3 regions of the Arthrobacter sp. GW822-FHT05G07 genome follow, and region 3 is predicted to be linked to each of the others. Evidence: riboswitches for the same ligand, from Rfam matches in the RefSeq annotation. Region 3 holds a riboswitch; each other region holds the start of a gene.

Evidence for each region. A riboswitch is a leader RNA that binds a small molecule or an ion and turns the genes downstream of it on or off. The one in region 3 is predicted to bind S-adenosylmethionine.
Region 1: linked by a shared signal. The riboswitch ahead of metX (homoserine O-acetyltransferase MetX) and the one ahead of AC1RJY_RS02165 (hypothetical protein) in region 3 are both predicted to bind S-adenosylmethionine.
Region 2: linked by a shared signal. The riboswitch ahead of AC1RJY_RS07525 (LLM class flavin-dependent oxidoreductase) and the one ahead of AC1RJY_RS02165 (hypothetical protein) in region 3 are both predicted to bind S-adenosylmethionine.

What each region holds. Positions count from the first base shown of each region.
Region 1 covers NZ_JBXALT010000001.1:49,049-54,735, reverse strand. Annotated here, with positions in the region: gene AC1RJY_RS00275 (CPBP family intramembrane glutamic endopeptidase) at 1-257, shown strand, start outside; gene AC1RJY_RS00270 (VOC family protein) at 379-1,017, opposite strand; gene AC1RJY_RS00265 (bifunctional o-acetylhomoserine/o-acetylserine sulfhydrylase) at 1,220-2,560, shown strand; SAM riboswitch class IV at 2,723-2,839, shown strand; gene metX (homoserine O-acetyltransferase MetX) at 2,855-3,976, shown strand; gene AC1RJY_RS00255 (hypothetical protein) at 4,000-4,389, opposite strand; gene AC1RJY_RS00250 (winged helix DNA-binding domain-containing protein) at 4,470-5,645, opposite strand; gene AC1RJY_RS00245 (SGNH/GDSL hydrolase family protein) at 5,675-5,687, opposite strand, start outside.
Region 2 covers NZ_JBXALT010000004.1:55,322-61,008, forward strand. Annotated here, with positions in the region: gene AC1RJY_RS07515 (ABC transporter substrate-binding protein) at 1-748, opposite strand, end outside; gene AC1RJY_RS07520 (NtaA/DmoA family FMN-dependent monooxygenase) at 745-2,160, opposite strand; gene AC1RJY_RS07525 (LLM class flavin-dependent oxidoreductase) at 2,210-3,307, opposite strand; SAM riboswitch class IV at 3,343-3,452, opposite strand; gene AC1RJY_RS07530 (LLM class flavin-dependent oxidoreductase) at 3,675-4,811, shown strand; gene AC1RJY_RS07535 (rhodanese-like domain-containing protein) at 4,851-5,300, shown strand; gene AC1RJY_RS07540 (MFS transporter) at 5,264-5,687, opposite strand, start outside.
Region 3 covers NZ_JBXALT010000001.1:489,312-494,998, forward strand. Annotated here, with positions in the region: gene AC1RJY_RS02155 (helix-turn-helix domain-containing protein) at 9-584, opposite strand; gene AC1RJY_RS02160 (sodium:solute symporter family protein) at 851-2,368, shown strand; SAM riboswitch class IV at 2,873-2,992, shown strand; gene AC1RJY_RS02165 (hypothetical protein) at 3,009-3,338, shown strand; gene AC1RJY_RS02170 (hypothetical protein) at 3,335-3,526, opposite strand; gene AC1RJY_RS02175 (VIT1/CCC1 transporter family protein) at 3,782-4,939, shown strand; gene AC1RJY_RS02180 (matrixin family metalloprotease) at 5,082-5,687, shown strand, end outside.

The sequences.
Region 1 (5,687 bases), 440 kb from region 3:
GGTACCTCATGGACCGCTTCGGTAAGTTCGGGTGGAGCATGCCGGTGGCCATTGTGGTCAGTGCCGTGCTGCGGGGGAGCTACCACCTGTACCAGGGCTTTGGGCCGTTCATCGGGAATGTGGTCATGGGCCTGGTGTTCGCATGGATTTATACAAAGACCAAGCGGGTCATGCCCTTGGTGATTGCCCACGCATTGCTGGACATCGTGGCGTTTGTTGGATTCAGCCTGTTCGGCAAGGCAATGGGCCTCGGCTGATGGCGTTAAAAATATTCGGCCGCCATCGGTGGGTGACGTCATTGGCACCCGCTGATGGCGGCCGAAGTTCAACCCGGACATGATGGACCGGGGCCGGGACAAGCCCGGATGGATGGAGCGGTCAGATGGTGACGGCTCCGGTAGCGGTTTCGAAAGTGACAGCCAGGATGCCGGGGGTGCCGTGCGGTGCCATCCACTGGACTGCGACATCCTCAAGCGGCTTTTCCACCGGCTCGCCCAACCACTCGGTGACGCGTTCAGCCGAGCCCGCAATGGTGAGGCTGGACATCTTGACGTCGCTTTCGTAGATCCTGGACGGGTGCAGTGAGGGGTCGCCCTCCCACTTGAGCAGGTACGGTACCTGGGGATCGGCGATCAGGCCGAGGATTCCGATTTGCTGCCACACCAATTCGCGGCCGTCAGGGAACTTGCGGTTGCCCGGAACAGCGGAGCGGCCAAGGCGGTCTTCGAAGGGGGCGAGGTCGTCAACGGCGACGCACCAGCCCATCCATCCGCCCCCTGCAGCCGAACGGGCGCGGACGGCCTGGCCAAAGGGTGCTTTGTCGGAAGCGGGGTGGTCCAGGACCTCCACCACTTCCAGGTACTTGTTATCCGCAAGGGGAATGATCATGTTCCGGGTACCGAAGCGCGGGTGCACTCCGCCCCGGACAGCGTCCACTCCCAATGCCGCGGAAATTCGTTCGGTAGTGGCCAAAAGGCCATCTCGTTCACAGGCGTAAGAGACGTGATCCATGCGCATGGCTTCATCTTGGCACTTTGTGATCAGGGTCTCAGCTAAGTCAAGCCTAACTAAGGTGGGATGTACGTAACTTTCGCTATGAGCGTCATGGAAGGACGCTAAGAGACCTGTAGATTCCACCGGCGTCATAAAGCTGTCTTAGCTTCCGGACAGTTCCTAGACTGGCCCCAGCTCACACCGCACCACATTGCCTGCCAAACCCATGCGTTACGAACAGGAGAACCCGATGTCCCAAGGATGGTCTTTCGAAACCCGCCAGATCCATGCAGGCCAGGAGCCTGACGCCGCCACCGGAGCTCGCTCGCTTCCGATCTACCAGACCACGTCCTTCGTGTTCCCCAGTGCCGAGAGTGCTGCCAACCGCTTCGCGTTGGCGGAGCTTGCACCCATCTACACCCGGATCGGCAACCCGACGCAGGATGTTGTGGAGCAGCGGGTCGCGAGCCTTGAAGGTGGCCTAGGGGCACTTCTGCTCAGCTCCGGACAGGCCGCGGAGACGTTCGCCATCCTGAACATCGCTGAGGCCGGGGACCACATCGTGGCGAGCCCCAGCCTGTACGGCGGCACGTACAACCTGCTGGCGCACACGCTGAAGAAGTTCGGAATTGCGGTCACCTTCGTGGAGGACCCCGACAATCTGGAGCAGTGGCGTGACGCCGTCCAGCCGAACACCAAGCTGTTCTTCGGCGAGGTTGTGTCCAACCCCCGCCAGGACGTGCTGGACATTGAGGGCATCGCCCGCACCGCTCACGAGGCCGGTGTGCCCCTGATCGTCGACAACACCCTGTCAACGCCCTACCTTATTCGTCCCATCGAGTGGGGCGCGGACATCGTGGTTCACTCGGCCACCAAATACCTGGGTGGTCACGGTTCAGCAATCGCCGGTGTGATTGTGGACTCCGGCAACTTCGACTTCGGCAAGGACCCGGAGCGCTTCCCTGGGTTCAATACCCCGGACCCCAGCTACAACGGACTGGTCTATGCCCGGGATCTCGGCAAGGACGGCGCCCTGGGCGCCAACCTCTCCTACATCCTCAAGGCCCGCGTCCAGTTGCTTCGCGATCTCGGCTCCGCCGTGTCTCCGTTCAACGCCTTCCTCATTGCCCAGGGTTTGGAGACCTTGAGCCTGCGCGTGGAGCGTCACGTTGCCAACGCCACCAAGGTGGCCGAATGGCTGGAAAGCCACGACGACGTCGAGTCGGTCGCCTATGCGGGCCTGCCATCCAGCCCGTGGTACAGCCGGGGCCGGAAATACGGCCCCAAGGGCACGGGCGCCATTGTTGCCTTCAACATCAAGGGCGGCGTAGAAGCGGGCAAGCGCTTTGTGGACGGACTGGAGCTGCACTCGCACGTTGCCAACATCGGTGACGTCCGCTCGCTGGTCATCCACCCGGCGTCCACTACGCACAGTCAGTTGACGGTGGAGCAGCAGGTGGCTGCAGGCGTCAACCCCGGCCTGGTGCGGTTGTCCGTGGGCATCGAGAACGTGGATGACATCATCGCCGACCTCGAAGCCGGCTTCCGGGCTGCCAAGGGCGCCTAACGCTGCGGTTCAAAGTCTCAGCCCGACTGCCGCCCGCGTCGACGATTATTCGCCGGGCGGCAGTTCAGGGTGCTCATTCGTGAACGAAGGCACCCCAAACCGTCACACTGTTGTCACATTCTTCGCCAGAACCGCCCTGTATTTCCTAGACTCTTCGTATTAGGTCATGAGTGCCAGCACACAGCCCCGGCTTGCTGGCCGGCAACCCTCCTCCGCGGTGGGGTGCCCCGGGTGAAGACCTGGCCTGTTCGCACGCAAGGCGACGGGCAAGCGCGAGGTTAAGGTGTCAAAGGAATGACCATTACTGCTACAGCCCTTCCAAAATCCGGAGAAGAAGACGGAATCGTCAAGTACGCCGGCATAGGGCCGCTGGAACTTGAAGCCGGCGGATTCCTTCCCGACGTTGTCCTTGCGTACGAGACCTGGGGGCAGCTGAACTCCGACGCATCCAATGCCGTACTCGTCCAGCACGCGCTCACGGGCAGTACACACGTAGCCCGCGGCGCCACGGATGAAGAAGGCTGGTGGGAGCAACTTGTTGGACCAGGTGCCACCATCGACACCAACAAGTTCTTCGTCATCTCCATCAACATCGTGGGCGGCTGTTACGGCAGCACCGGCCCATCATCAGCAGCACCCGATGGCAAGCCCTGGGGTTCTCGTTTCCCGTTGGTCACTCTGCGCGACAGCACGGTGGCTGAGTCACGCCTTGCCGATGCTTTGGGCATCGACTCCTGGCACGCCGTGTTGGGTGGGTCGATGGGCGGCGCCCGTGCGCTCGAGTGGGCCGTGACGTTCCCCGAGCGGGTGGAGCGCTGCGCCGTGATCTCGGTGGGCGCCTACAGCACGGCCGAGCAGATTGCCTTCGCGCAGGCCCAAACCCTGGCCATCCGGCAGGACCCGAACTTCAATCACGGCGACTACTACGGTGGTACCGCGCCTGAGCATGGTTTGGCGTTGGCCCGACGTATCGCCCACATCACTTACCGCTCAGCGTTGGAGTTGGACTTCCGCTTCGGCCGGCAAGCCCAGCACCAGGAGACGCCGCTGACAGCTGCTGTGCTGGGGGAGCGCGGGCGCTACCAAGTGGAAAGCTACCTGGACCACCAGGGGACAAAGCTGGTCCGCCGTTTCGATGCCAACAGCTACATCGCCATTACCGAGGCCTTGATGTCCCATGACGTCACTCGTGGTCGCGGCACGTTGGAAGCGGCATTGTCGCGCACCAAGGCTGAGTTCTTTGTGGCGGCCGTGGACAGCGACAGGCTCTACTTCCCGGCACAGTCGCGGGAACTCGCCGCGGCACTCCCGGGAGACGTATCGGTCCACCTCATTGAGGCGCCGATTGGACACGATGGCTTCCTCACCGAGATCGGCCAGCTCTCGGCGCAGCTCCGCGAAGCCTTCTTCGGCTAAGCCAGGCTCACGTTCAGGGTGGCCTAGCCGTTCATGATGTCGCCGCGCTGCTTCATGTAATCCTCCATGGCGATCTCGCCGTTGCTGAACTTCGCATCCAGCTCGGCCAGCTTGCGCGCACGGTAGCCTTGCGGCTGCGAGCTTCCCGTTGCGGGAAACGGCGTGGGGGACGAAGAGTTCGACGGCGGCCCGGCCTGCGGTGTCTCATCCGCGGGGCGTACGACGATCGGCTCCGACGGGTACCCGGGGTAATTCTGCGGCGGGTACCCCGGGCCCGGCAGATTCTGCGGCGGGTACCCGGGGCCGCGGAACGTGTCATTCTGGATCCGACGCGCCCGGGAGCGGTTGTACATGCGGATGCCGAGTGGAATCAGCCACGAGCAGACGATGATCCAGAAGATCAGATTGTTCACAGTGCAGGCCTCCTAGGTCTCATCCCAGCTTAGTCCTGCCACCTGGACGCGGCCCGTCTCCCGGAACCAGCCCGGCTAATTCACACCAGCGTGGTCTCCATGCCCAAGAACCGGCCGTAACGATCCGCCTCGGCCTCCAAGGCGTCTTGTTCTTCCGCCGTTGCCGGCCGGTTCATTCGGACATCGAGTTCGCAGGTCATGCCGGAGAAACTGTGGCGCCACCATCCGGCCAACCTGCCGTTCAGCAGGACCACGTGCATGGGTCCGTTGTCCTCGGGGAAGTATGGCGCCGTTCCACCAAGGAAGTGCCGGGACTGTGAGTAGCCCATCACGTATTCGTCGTAGCACTGAATGAGGTCCAGGCGGGGGAGCCCGGGGTCCTCCATCGCTGAAGGATCGTCGCCGTTGGTGAGAGCCTCCGCTTCCTCAGAGGCCAGATAGAACTCCAGACCATCGAAGTGAACGGTGCCCAGGCTCCCGGGGGAGATCTCCTCAGACACGCCGATCCCCCGCTTCACGTCTTTCATGGTCAGCCCGGACCACACGGCACAGTCCTTGATCGTGGCGGGTCCCCGGCTGGTGAAGTACCGGAGTGCCAACTGTCCAAGGGCCTGTTCGCGGGCTTCGGCAGTCAGCGGTGACAGAACCGAACCGGGAACGCGTTCCTCGAACAGGGCATATGTCTGTTTCAGGGCACCTCCGGCGGAGCGGACGGGGGAGCCACTCACCAGTATCCGGCTGATTTCCGCGTGCATGAGGTGGTAGATGAACCCCAGGCCCTTTCCGGGGAAGCCTGCTTGTTCCAAGACTTCGGCGAGTTCCTCGCGCGTCTTGTGGGCTCCTCCGGCCACGGCAGCGGCCAGGATCCGGCCACTCTTTGCAGCAGCCCCCTCATCGATTCCCGTCTGACGGTACATGCCTTTGTTGCCCTGGTGGAGGCGATCTGCGGACAATCCCATCAGCCAGCCAAGATCGTCCCGATGCACAAAGTGCCAGGTGGGCCGGAGGATGTGGGTCCGCAGGATGACCCCGTCGGATACAGCCTGCTCAACGTCTGCGGCCGTGACCATCGGTGAAGTGCTGGCGGAGCTTCTCTGAGCAAGGGTCCATCTGGCATAGGGGAATTCTTGCGACTGCACGGCCAGGAGGTTCCGGACCACGTCCCCGGGATTTCCGGCAAAGGGGGCCCGCAACTGCTGCCTCCGTAGCCGTGTCCGCCTGATAGTCTCCGCGGACAGGGAGCTGTCACCCGGCACGGCGGACCTCGCAGTGAAGAAGCGTCACGTCAGCTGCGCGGC
Region 2 (5,687 bases), on a different contig from region 3:
CCAGATACGCCTCGCCCTTGTTGCTGTTGGTGGCGGCGGGCCAGTTGTAGCCGGCCCTGCGTTCCAAGACGGCTTCCTTGTCCACGGTGTAGCTCTTTACGCTGAACGGGCCGGAGCCGGAGAACTTTCCGGCGCAACGGTCCGCCTCGGAGAGAGTGGCAGACGCCGGGGACAACAGGCCGAGCGTGAACGTGGACGTCGCTTGGAGGAACTGCGCGTTCGGCTTGGAGAAGTCCACCACCACGGTCTGCGGGTCCTTCACGGTGATGGCGCTGACGTCGCTCAGGTACGTGGACCCAAGTGTTGCTTTGGCACCGAGTGCCTTGATGGCCTCGAAGTTGGTCTTCACCGAGGCAGCATCAATCGCGGTCCCGTCGGCGAAGGTCGCACCGCTGCGGAGTGTGAACGTGAAGCTCGTGGCATTGGTGTTGGTTTCGAACTTCTCCGCAAGCCACGGGACGATCTCGCCCGTCTTCGGATCCTGCGACGTCAACGAGGCCACCGTCTGGCGGGCAATCGCGATCGCATCGTTGTTTCCCACCTGCTGCGGGTCGATGCAGCCACGGTCCACGGACACGGCGAAGTTCAGGTTGCCACCCGAGACCGGCGTGGCGTCGGCACTTTGCTGAGTGCCGGCGTCGGCCCCTCCGGCGCAAGCTGAGGCGAGGAGCGCAACGGCTCCCAGGACGGAGACGACGGCGGCAGGTTTCCGCAGCTTGCGGTCTGCGGGATGGTTGGGGACGCTCATGCGACTTCTTCGCTTTCAGTGAGTTGGGTGCTGGTGAGTGATCCGCGGCGGGTCAGCGGGGCGCGGAGGCCGAGGTTTTCGCGGAGGTTGGTGCCTTCGTATTCGGTGCGGTAGACGCCGCGGTCCTGCAGCCGCGGAACCAGTTCGTTGACGATGTCGTCCAGGCCGCCCGGAACGATCCACGGAGTGATGTTGAAGCCGTCAACGGCGCCGGCGTGGGCGTATTCGGCGAGTTTGTCCGCAATATCGTCGTAGGATCCCACCAGGCCACGGCCATTGAGCCGGGAGCGGGCAGCGACGAACTGGCGGATCGACTGGCCGTTTTCCTTGGCGTCAGCTCGCCACTGGGCAGCGAGGTCCTTGGCGCTCTTCCCGTGGAAGGCGTTGCCGCGGGTGGGGTTGGTGACGTCCACAATCGGGTCGATGTCCGGCAGCGGACCGTCGGGGTCGTATTCGGTCAGGGTTCGTCCCCAGAACTGTTCCAAGTAGGCGATGGCCGTCTCAGGGCCCACCTGCAGGGACCGGACCCACTGGTGTTTCTCCTCAGCTTCTGCCGCTGTGGCACCGAGGATAAACTCCTGGCCCGGAAAGATCTTCACGTCATCCGCCGGGCGGCCGGCCTTGAGGGTGCGGGCCACGATGTCGTCCCGGAATTCCTTGGCGTCTTCCAGTTCCGGGTGCGCAGAGAAGATCACATCGGCGTTTCGAACAGCGAAGTCGCGGCCGTCCGGTGAGTCGCCTGCCTGGAACAGGACCGGGTGCTGCTGGCTGGAACGCGGCAAGCGCCCGGTGATTTCGACGTCGAAACTCTCGTCGTGGCGCTTGACCGTGCTGATGGCGTCCTCGCGGAGCCAGCGCGGATCATTCCGGGACCCGGCGATTGCACCGTCGGCCCAGGAATCCCAAATAGCCTTGGCCGTCTGAACGAACGCTTCGGCCCGGGTGTAGCGGTCCTCGTGCTGGAGAAACCCGCCGCGCCTGAAGTTGGCACCGGTCCATGCGTTGTCCGTAGTGACGATGTTCCATGCCGCACGGCCGCCGGACAGTAGGTCCAGGCTGGCCAAGCGGTGGGCAAGGTCCGCGGGATCGTTGTATGTGGTGTTTTGCGTGGCCACCAGACCGATGCTGGTGGTGACGGCTGCGAGCGCGGCGAGTGCGGTCTGGGCGTCGGGACGGCCGACGACGTCGAGATCGTGGATCCGGCCCAGGTGTTCCCTAAGGCGCAGTCCCTCTCCGAGGAAGAAGGCGGAGAAGAGGCCGCGTTCAGCTGTCTGGGCTACCCGGCGGAATGATTCGAAGTCAGTTTGCGAGCCGCTCTGCGCGTCCTTCCATACGGTGGTGTGGTTAACGCCTTGGAAGAAGACACCGAACTGGATCTGGCCGTTGCCTGCGATGCGGTGATGATGGGTCATGGTTCTGCTCTCTATGTCTGGCTCGTGGGCTCTTGGCGGCGGGCGATGGTCAGGCCGCGGCGAAGCGGTTCGCGGGACGGGGAAGTCCGAAGGTTTCCCGCAACGTGCGTCCCGGGGCCGGCGGTACCACCAGCCCGGTGCGGCGCAGTTCGGGCAGGACCTTGTTGGCCAGTTCGGGGAGGTCCACGTCCAGTACCGCTGGCTTGAGGCGGACGCCGTCGGCTGCTGCGAACAGCGTGGTGAGCAATTCCACCAGCCCTTCCGCGCTGCCCACGTAGCGGGCACCGCCCGTCCACTCTTCGTACGAGTCCAGCTCGGCCAGGCGGTCCTCCGCGGCTTGTCCACGGGAATCGAGGATGACGTCCAGCTCCACGAGTGTCCGTGGAGCGCCGGCCGTGGCTGCCGCTTGGGCTGCCTTTGCGAGGGCGTCCGGGGTTTCCGCGGTGATCAGGGCAACGTCAGCTTCGACGGCGGGAAGCAGCTCAGCGGGCGCGAACACCACCACCTGGCCTTGCAAGGGGCGCGGGATGATGGACGGTCCCTTGACGGAGAAGCGTTCACCTTCGAAGTCGGCGTGGTGCAGCTTGTCCCGGTCAATGTAGCGGCCGGTGGAGACGTCACGGATCACCGCGTCGTCTTCCCAGGAGTCCCACAGCCGGCGGCTCGCCTGCACGGCGTCTGCGGCTTCGCTGGTGTTTTCTCCTGCAGGCAACGGTGCTCGGCCCACCGATCGGGCTTCCTCTTCAAGGTTGTCCGCGTTGACCAGCCACCCTGCCCTGCCCAGCGAGGAGTAGTCCAGGCTGGCCAACTGCGTAGCCACATGGAACGGTTCGGTGAAGAGCGTTCCGGCCTCAGGGACAAGACCGATGGACCGGGTGATCGCTGCTGCAAAGGCCGCCCGCTGGATCGCGTCCAAACGGCCCGCAATCCCGGTGCTTCCAGGATCCACAACGCGGGTGTCCTTGAACGTTGCCACATGGAAACCGGCGATGTCCGCTGCTTGGACAGTTTCACGGATCCGTGGGCCCCCCAATAGTGCCTGCGGATCATGGTGGGCCTTGCGCCACGACGCTGGGTGGGCGCCATCGCCGTCGAGCTCCAATGCGATGACGCGGGAGCGGAATTCAGGTACAGGAGTGGAAGGCATGATTCTCTCTTTCAGAGCCGCGCGGCGGCCGGGACGACATTCACTTGCCGCATGTGCGGCCTGGTCTGTTTCCGGAGCACCCCGCCACTTAATGCCTGAGGGTTGCCGCAGCACGAGCCGGTCCTTGGCATGCTGACTCTTGACCTGGACTTGAATCTAGGAGGCTGTCCAAGGAATGTACAAACCGCTGGACTTGCGGCGTCAAGGCGGGAAATACCGCGTCAACGGGCTGCCAGATTCGTCATTTTCGGGCCGGAGAAGGCGCTCTTGTGACGGTCCGTTTCGCCGGATTTCGCTGGATTTAGTCCGGTTGAGCGGGGTGACGGATCGGCTTTGGGCTCTGCGCCGGGCTCCGTAGTGTCGTGCCATGCCGAAGCCTTCAGTTACTCCCCTGTCCGTCCTTGACCTCAGCCCGGTGTCGGCCGGGCAGACCCCCGGCGAGGCACTGCGCAGCACGCTTGACCTCGCGGCTGCTGCCGAGGCTTCCGGCTACTCGCGCTACTGGTTGGCCGAGCACCACCTCAATACCGGCGTTGCTGGCTCTGCTCCGCACATCCTTGCCGGTTTGGTGGCATCGGCCACCAAGACCATCCGTGTAGGGACCGCGGCCACGCTACTGGGGAACTACAGGCCGCTTCAGATCGCAGAGAGCATCGGAACGCTCGCGGCAGTATTCCCTGACCGCCTGGACCTGGGCTTTGGTCGCTCAGGTCCGCCCAAGTCGCCCAGCGAACCGGCACCCGGAGTGGTTCCCGCTGCGGAAGCCGTCAGCGATCGCGTGGTTGACGGTTTGCTGATCCCTTCACCACGACCCATCTTCGGCGCTGTCCTGCCCAGGAAGTTCCGGTTGCAGGGTGAACTGCTGGGCCGCTTCCCCGGGGATACGGACAACTTCGAGAACGACGTCCAGGACATCATCGGGTTCTTCACCGGCGACTACCGAACGAAGCACGGCGAGGAAGTCACGGCTACCCCGGCTCTGGGACAGGCGCCGCAGTTCTGGGTCCACGGCTCAACAGCCGGGCCAAGCGCACGGCTAGCGGGAAAACTGGGCCTTCCCTTCGGTGCGAACTACCACGTTGCACCCGCGGGCGTGCTGGACTCCATCGCCGAGTACCGCGCACACTTCGAACCGTCCGATACCTTGCAGGAACCGCACGTGATCGTCTCGGCAGACGTGTTGGTGGCCCCGGACGAACACCAAGCACAGCGACTCGCCCGCGGCTACGCCCAGTGGGTTTACGGTATCCGCAGCGGCCAGGGTGCCATCCCCTACCCCTCGCCGGACGATGCCCTGGATCTTCCTTTGGAAGCGGAAGCCCAGGAACTGATCAAAGACCGCGTGGACACCAGACTGGTGGGCGACCCCCACCAAGTCAGCGCCAAGCTGCGCACGCTGCAACGCGCCACCGGAGCCCAGGAACTGCTCATCACCACCATTGCCCACGACCCCGCCGACCGGCAGAACTCCTACCAACTGCTCGCCGAGGCCTGGGGTCTCTAGCTTTCCGATTTTCCAACCACCACCTACAGAGGGAGCACCATGTCCATCGAAACCACAGTTCAGGAATCAGTCCAGGAAGCGGTACAAGAAGACACCCAGCTGATTACCGCCGAAGCCGCCGCCAAACTCATCGAAGAAGGCGCCCTCCTGATCGATGTCCGCAGCGAAGGCGGCCGCGCCAGCACCGGCGCAGTCCCCGGTGCTGTGGTGGTCAACCGCGAGCATGTGGAGGAAGACTTCAGCCCGGAATCCGCCCACCGCCTGGCCCAAGTCAGCGGGACGGACCAGAAGATCGTGGTGTTCTGCGGCTCCGTGAACGGCTCACGTCCCGTCGCGCAGAAGCTCAAGGTGCTCGGCTACGCCAACGCGGTCCACGTGGACGGCGGCTTCCCGGCACTCCGCGACGCCGGCGTCCCCACCACCGGGCCGACGGCCCCGCCGGCTCCCGCAGCTCAGGCGTCCACTGGTTCGGTGGCCTCCGAACGCTGAGCACCTCCCGCCGTCGGACGTTCCGGCGTAAGTACTGCCGCCGCCGTCGGGGCTTCCATCCCGGAAGTCACGACGGCGGCACTTGCGTTTCTGCGGTCCCGCGCCTCGCGGAACCAGTCGAGTCCGCCGGCGAGCAAGGCGACGCCCAGCAGGACACAGCACATCACGATGCCTTGGTGGAAAGCGTCCCTTGAAGCCTGGCCGGTGGCCGCTCCCTGGGCTTGCAGGAACATGCCTGCGGCCGCGGCTGAACACATTGCCGCCGCGAATCGTTGGCTGAGTTGGTAGAAACCCGCCGCCACTCCGGCGGTGCAGGCAGGTGCGTGCGCAAGCGTGAGTGTCTGGTTCGGGGCGACCACCAGTCCGGTGGCTACACCCTGGGCAAGC
Region 3 (5,687 bases):
GGGTGGAACTAGCGGCTCGCCGCCGGCACCAAGACCCACAGCACCTCGACGGTCTCGTCCGTGGGGTTGACCCAGGTGTGGGGTTCACGGCCTGGGAAAGAGAGGGTGTCCCCTTCTTCGAGGTCGTACTCTTCATTGGTCAGGATGAGTTTGATCCGCCCCTTGACCACGTGCAGTACGTCTACGTCGCAGTCCACGGCGTAGAGCTCGTTTTCACCGCGACCACGCGGCTCAATGGTTGCCTGCAGGATCTGCAAGCGACGCTCGGAGCGGGCGGTCAATAAACGCTCCACGATGCCCTGGCCGCCCAAGGAAATGCGGGGACCGTCGTCGCGCTTGGTCAGGTGGGTCTCCGGAGCTGCGAACAAGTCGCCCACGGAGACGGAAAGCACTTGGCACAGAGTGACCAGCGAGGCAACCGACGGCGACGTCAGGTCCCGCTCCACACGGCTGAGGAAGCCCTTGGTCAATCCGGTAGCATCCGCCACTTGCTCGATGGTGAGGCGCTGCGCTTGCCGGGCTGCGCGGATTCTGGAACCGATGGCAACTGGGATATTGCTCGGTTCAACGGGTAGAGCCTTCATTCACGAACCTTTCAGGCCTGTCATGTGGCCCTGTCATTGGAGCAATAGTAGCCGGGAGACAGGCCAAGAACGCCAGAATACGCGGAAGCATGACCAAAGGATCTTGACTGTTACTCCCATCACAACATATCCTCATAGGCAACAAGTGTTGTCTGTGAGGCACACAACACATCCCCAATCTCCAATCGTCAGCACAGAGACTTCGACGCTTCGCAGGAGTATCGTCGAAAACCCCAACCTCCGTGCATCAGCTCCAAGGACCGTTCATGGAATCTTCGGCTATAAACATCGCAATCGTGGTGGTGTACCTGCTCGCCATGCTGGCATTCGGCTGGTGGGGCAAGTCCCGCACCAAGAACAACAGCGACTTCCTGGTGGCCGGCCGCCGCCTGGGACCCTTCCTTTACACCGGCACCATGGCCGCAGTGGTCCTCGGTGGCGCATCCACCGTGGGCGGCGTCGGCCTCGGTTACAAGTTCGGCATTTCCGGCATGTGGCTGGTGGTGGCCATCGGCTCAGGCGTGCTGTTGCTCAGCCTTCTGTTCGCCGGAACCATCCAGAAGCTCAAGATCTACACGGTCTCCCAGATGCTGACTCTCCGCTACGGCAGCACCGCAACCCAGACCTCGGGCATCGTCATGTTGGCCTACACACTGATGCTGTGTGCCACGTCCACCGGCGCCTACGCCACCATTTTCGTGGTCCTCTTCGGCTGGGAGCGTTGGCTCGCCATCGCCATCGGCGGCGCAATCGTCCTGGTCTACTCCACCATCGGCGGCATGTGGTCCATCACTTTGGCCGACCAGGTCCAGTTCGTCATCAAGACGGTGGGAATCTTCTTCCTCATGCTCCCCTTCGCACTGAACGCTGCTGGTGGCCTCGACGGCATCCGCGCCCGCGTCGATGAAAGCTTCTTCGACATCGGTGGCATCGGCCTTCAGACGATCATCACCTACTTCGTCGTTTACACACTCGGCCTCCTGATCGGCCAGGACATCTGGCAGCGCGTCTTCACCGCCAAGACCCCCACGGTTGCCCGTTGGGGCGGCGCTACCGCTGGCGTCTACTGCATCCTTTACGGCTTCGCCGGTGCCCTGATCGGCATGGCGGCCAGCGTGGCCCTCTCCGGTGTGGAGATCGCTGCCAAGGATGACGTCTATGCCGAAGTGGCTACCCGACTCCTGCCCATCGGCATCGGTGGCCTGGTACTCGCTGCAGCTGTCGCCGCCATGATGTCCACGGCTTCCGGCGCACTGATCGCTGCCGCCACCGTCGCCCGCGCCGACGTCATGCCCTTCGTTGCCAGCTGGTTCGGCAAGAAGGTGGACACGTCCGACTCCGACAACCCTGAGCACGACGTCAAGGCCAACCGCTACTGGGTCCTCGGACTGGGAATCGTGGCCATCATCATCGCCATCTCCACCAAGGACGTTGTGGCCGCTCTGACCATCGCCTACGACATCCTGGTGGGCGGCCTGCTGGTAGCCATCATCGGTGGCTTGGTGTGGAAGCGCGGAACGGGCATCGCGGCAGCATGGTCCATGGCGGCCGGTTCAGTGATAACCCTGGGCACCATGATCATCCTCGAGATCAACGCCGAAGTTCCTCTTGACGGCATCTACGCCAACGAGCCCATCTACTTCGGTTTGATCGCCTCGGCTGCGGTGTACGTAGTGGTCTCGCTGCTGAGCAAGCCCACCGATCCGGCCGTCATGAAGGCGTGGACGGACCGTGTGGCCGGCACCCGCGTGGCAGAGGAAGAGCTCACCACGCCGGCTTCCTAGGCAGGCACAAAGAAACAAACAAAGTTCGACGGCGGCGCCTCCCCTTTTCGGGGCGGCGCCGCCGTTGCGTTATGCCCCCACCCTTGGAAGGCCCGCTCTACACGCAAAGACCACCCCAAAGCGCGCAGAGTAGGCCCCACAACACACACCCACCCCTTGGAAGGCCCGCTCTACACGCAAAGACCACCCCAAAGCGCGCAAAGCAGGCCCCACAACGCACGCCCACCCCTTGGTAGGCCCGCTCTACACAACAAAACCACCCCAAAGCGCGCAAAGCAGGCCCCACAACAAAGCAGGCCCACCCCTTGGAAGGCCCGCTCTACACGCAAAGACCACCCCAGAGCGCGCAAAGCAGGCCCCACAACAAACCAGGCCCCGCAACGCACGCCCACCCCTTGGAAGGCCCGCTCTACACGCAAAGACCACCCCAAAGTGCGCAAAGCAGGCCGCAGAACGGGCCTCGCAACGGGTCGTCCGGGCAGCCATGGGATAGGGTGGTCCCAGCTTCAAGAGATGTGGTGCCAAGCTCCGACTGGCCACACACCAACCCCATGTTCACGGGTGGTTCGGATGAGGAAGCGGCCCGTCCCGGACCAGAGACAACCGAGCGGGCAAGAGCACTCTCCCAAGGAGCAGTCCCTTGCCGTACCAAGGCGATACCACCCCGGCAGCAAGCACCCCAAAAACACCCAGCATCCTGGAAGCACCAGGAACCCCGGCGAAAACGCCCACGGTCCCGGTGATTCCCGCCGTCGACCTCTTCCTTGGCACGGTGACCATCACGACAAAGGCCCGGACAGGGAAGTTCGCATATCCCGAGCCGCAGCTGATCGCGCAAGCATTGGCCAAAGCCATACTGCCGACGCGCTGGTGTGAGGCGTCAAGGACGCTGACGGTGACTGTTGCGGCCGTCGGGAAGCGGGCGGGCCTCCAACGTCACTTCACACTGAGCCGCGACCATCCATCCTAGATTTCCTCATCCTCGTCGCGGAATTCTTCGGTTTCGTCGAGGGGGACCACACGTTCGTCGTCCTCGGGGGCGTCCACTTCCTCAACCCAGGGCTCATCCACTTCCTGGTCTTCGGCGTAGTCGTAGGCCGGGTCGGACTCAATGGTTGTCCGCTCCGGGTAGTTGGCGTGTGATTCGGTGGTGTTCATGGTGCAACCTCCGTCTCGTGGGCCGGTTCTGCCGGGCCGGTTCGGCCCGTTGACCCGAATGCAGAATCCAGTGGCGGGAGGGCCCCGTCCCTGTCCTTCCATCTGAGCACCGGCACGGGCAAGGGTCAAGGAAATTACGGTGCACCGAACATTCCTGTTGAGGAATACCAGCCAAAAATCCGCGCGGATAAGCGGTAGTGTGGGGCGTGCAATGGGGCCGCAACTACCCCACCCAGCACAGGAGACAAAGTGCAGATGCACCAGGAATCCCACAGTTCGTCGAGCCCTGCTCCGGACCCCACCCCCGGCTCAGCAGCCCCCGAATCAGCAGCCGTGCCTCCCTCGCACGCGGACATCCGCCGGTGGCGCCAGTACCTGGCCGATGAGCGTGCCGAGGCCGCCGTCTACCGGGAGCTTGCCCAGCGGCGCGACGGCGAAGAACGCCAAATCCTGCTCGCTTTGGCCGAGGCCGAAGGCAGGCACGAGGCCCATTGGCTCAAGCTCCTTGGCGAGCACGCCGGAATGCCCAAGGCAGCGTCCAGCCGCAGCCGGTTCCTGGGCTTCCTGGCCCGTAACTTCGGCTCCGTGTTTGTGCTCGCCCTTGCGCAGCGCGCTGAAGGCCGCTCCCCGTACGGAACCGAACCTGCCGCGACGCCTGCCATGGTGGCAGATGAACAAATCCACGAAGAAGTAGTCCGGGGCCTTGCCACGCGTGGTCGCAACAGGCTCTCCGGAACCTTCCGCGCCGCCGTTTTTGGCGCCAACGACGGCCTGGTCAGCAACCTTTCCCTGGTCATGGGCATGGCCGCAACCGGAGTGCCCAGCCCCGTGGTGCTCATGAGTGGCGTGGCGGGTCTCCTGGCCGGTGCGCTGTCCATGGGTGCGGGCGAATACGTCTCAGTCCGCTCACAGCGGGAACTCCTTAATGCCACTTTGCCCACGCAGGCCACTCTGACCGCGGCGCCGTCGTTGGACATCGAGCACAACGAACTGGTCCTGGTGTACTTGGCCCGGGGCATGACGCGCGAAGCCGCGGAGCACCGCGCTGCCGAGCGCATGGGACTGTTCAGCTGCGACTGCGACCCAAGCCTCTCCTTGCAGCCGGAGAAGCCACCCATTGACGACCACGAGTCCGTGGGTTCGGCATGGGGCGCTGCGATGTCCAGCTTCTGCTTCTTCGCCTCGGGCGCCATCGTGCCCATCCTCCCGTTCATTTTCGGCATGACGGGCATCGCCGCCTTGCTGGTGGCCGGCGTTCTGGTGGGCATCGCGCTCCTGGCGACTGGCGCCGTCGTCGGGTTGTTGTCCGGAACCTCGCCGCTGAGCCGCGGGCTGCGGCAGCTTGCCATTGGCCTGGGAGCGGCGGCGGCCACGTACGGGCTGGGTCTGGCGTTCGGCGCGGCTATCGTCTAAGTTTGGACGGCTCGGTCCGGAGACCGTAATGTTGGTTCGTCCTCCGCGCTGCCCCGCGTGACCAGGGCATCAGGAATGGAGAACCGTGGACCCGGAGCGGGAAGCAGCGCGTGCGCCCAGGCACCGACGCACTGGAACAGCCGTGCGTATTCTCCGCGGCGTCCTCATGGCCGTCATTGCCGCCGTCGTCGCCGTGCTGGTGAGCGGATTCCTTCAGGGCGACCCTCGCATCACCGCACTGTTCCCGGGCGTCAGCGTTCCGGGTTCACCGCAGGACGGGCCGGGCGAAGCGGAACCGGCACGCGCCCCTGACGCACCGCCGCCCGGACGTGAGGAAGCGGACGCCCCGCTGGCCTCCCCTTCGGCGCCAGGAACCACTAACGATTCGTACAAGTTTTTGGCCACCAACGACGACGGCACTCCGGTGGGCTATTCGCCCTGCCGTCCGCTTCATTACGTCGTGAACAACGCGTCCGCACCTGCCGGCTCCGATGACCTGCTGGCCACCGCTTTGGCGAATATATCCGCTGCGTCCGGCATCCAGTTCGTCAACGATGGCACCACGGACGAGGTGCCGGTAGACCGGCGCGAGCCCTACCAGCCGTCCAAATACGGTGACCGGTGGGCTCCCTTGCTGATTTCGTGGACCACACCCGTGGAGGCACCGGCCCTGGCCGACAACGTCATCGGGACCGGAGGCAGCACCATGTACTCCCTCAACAAGGGCCCCAAAAGCTACATCACCGGG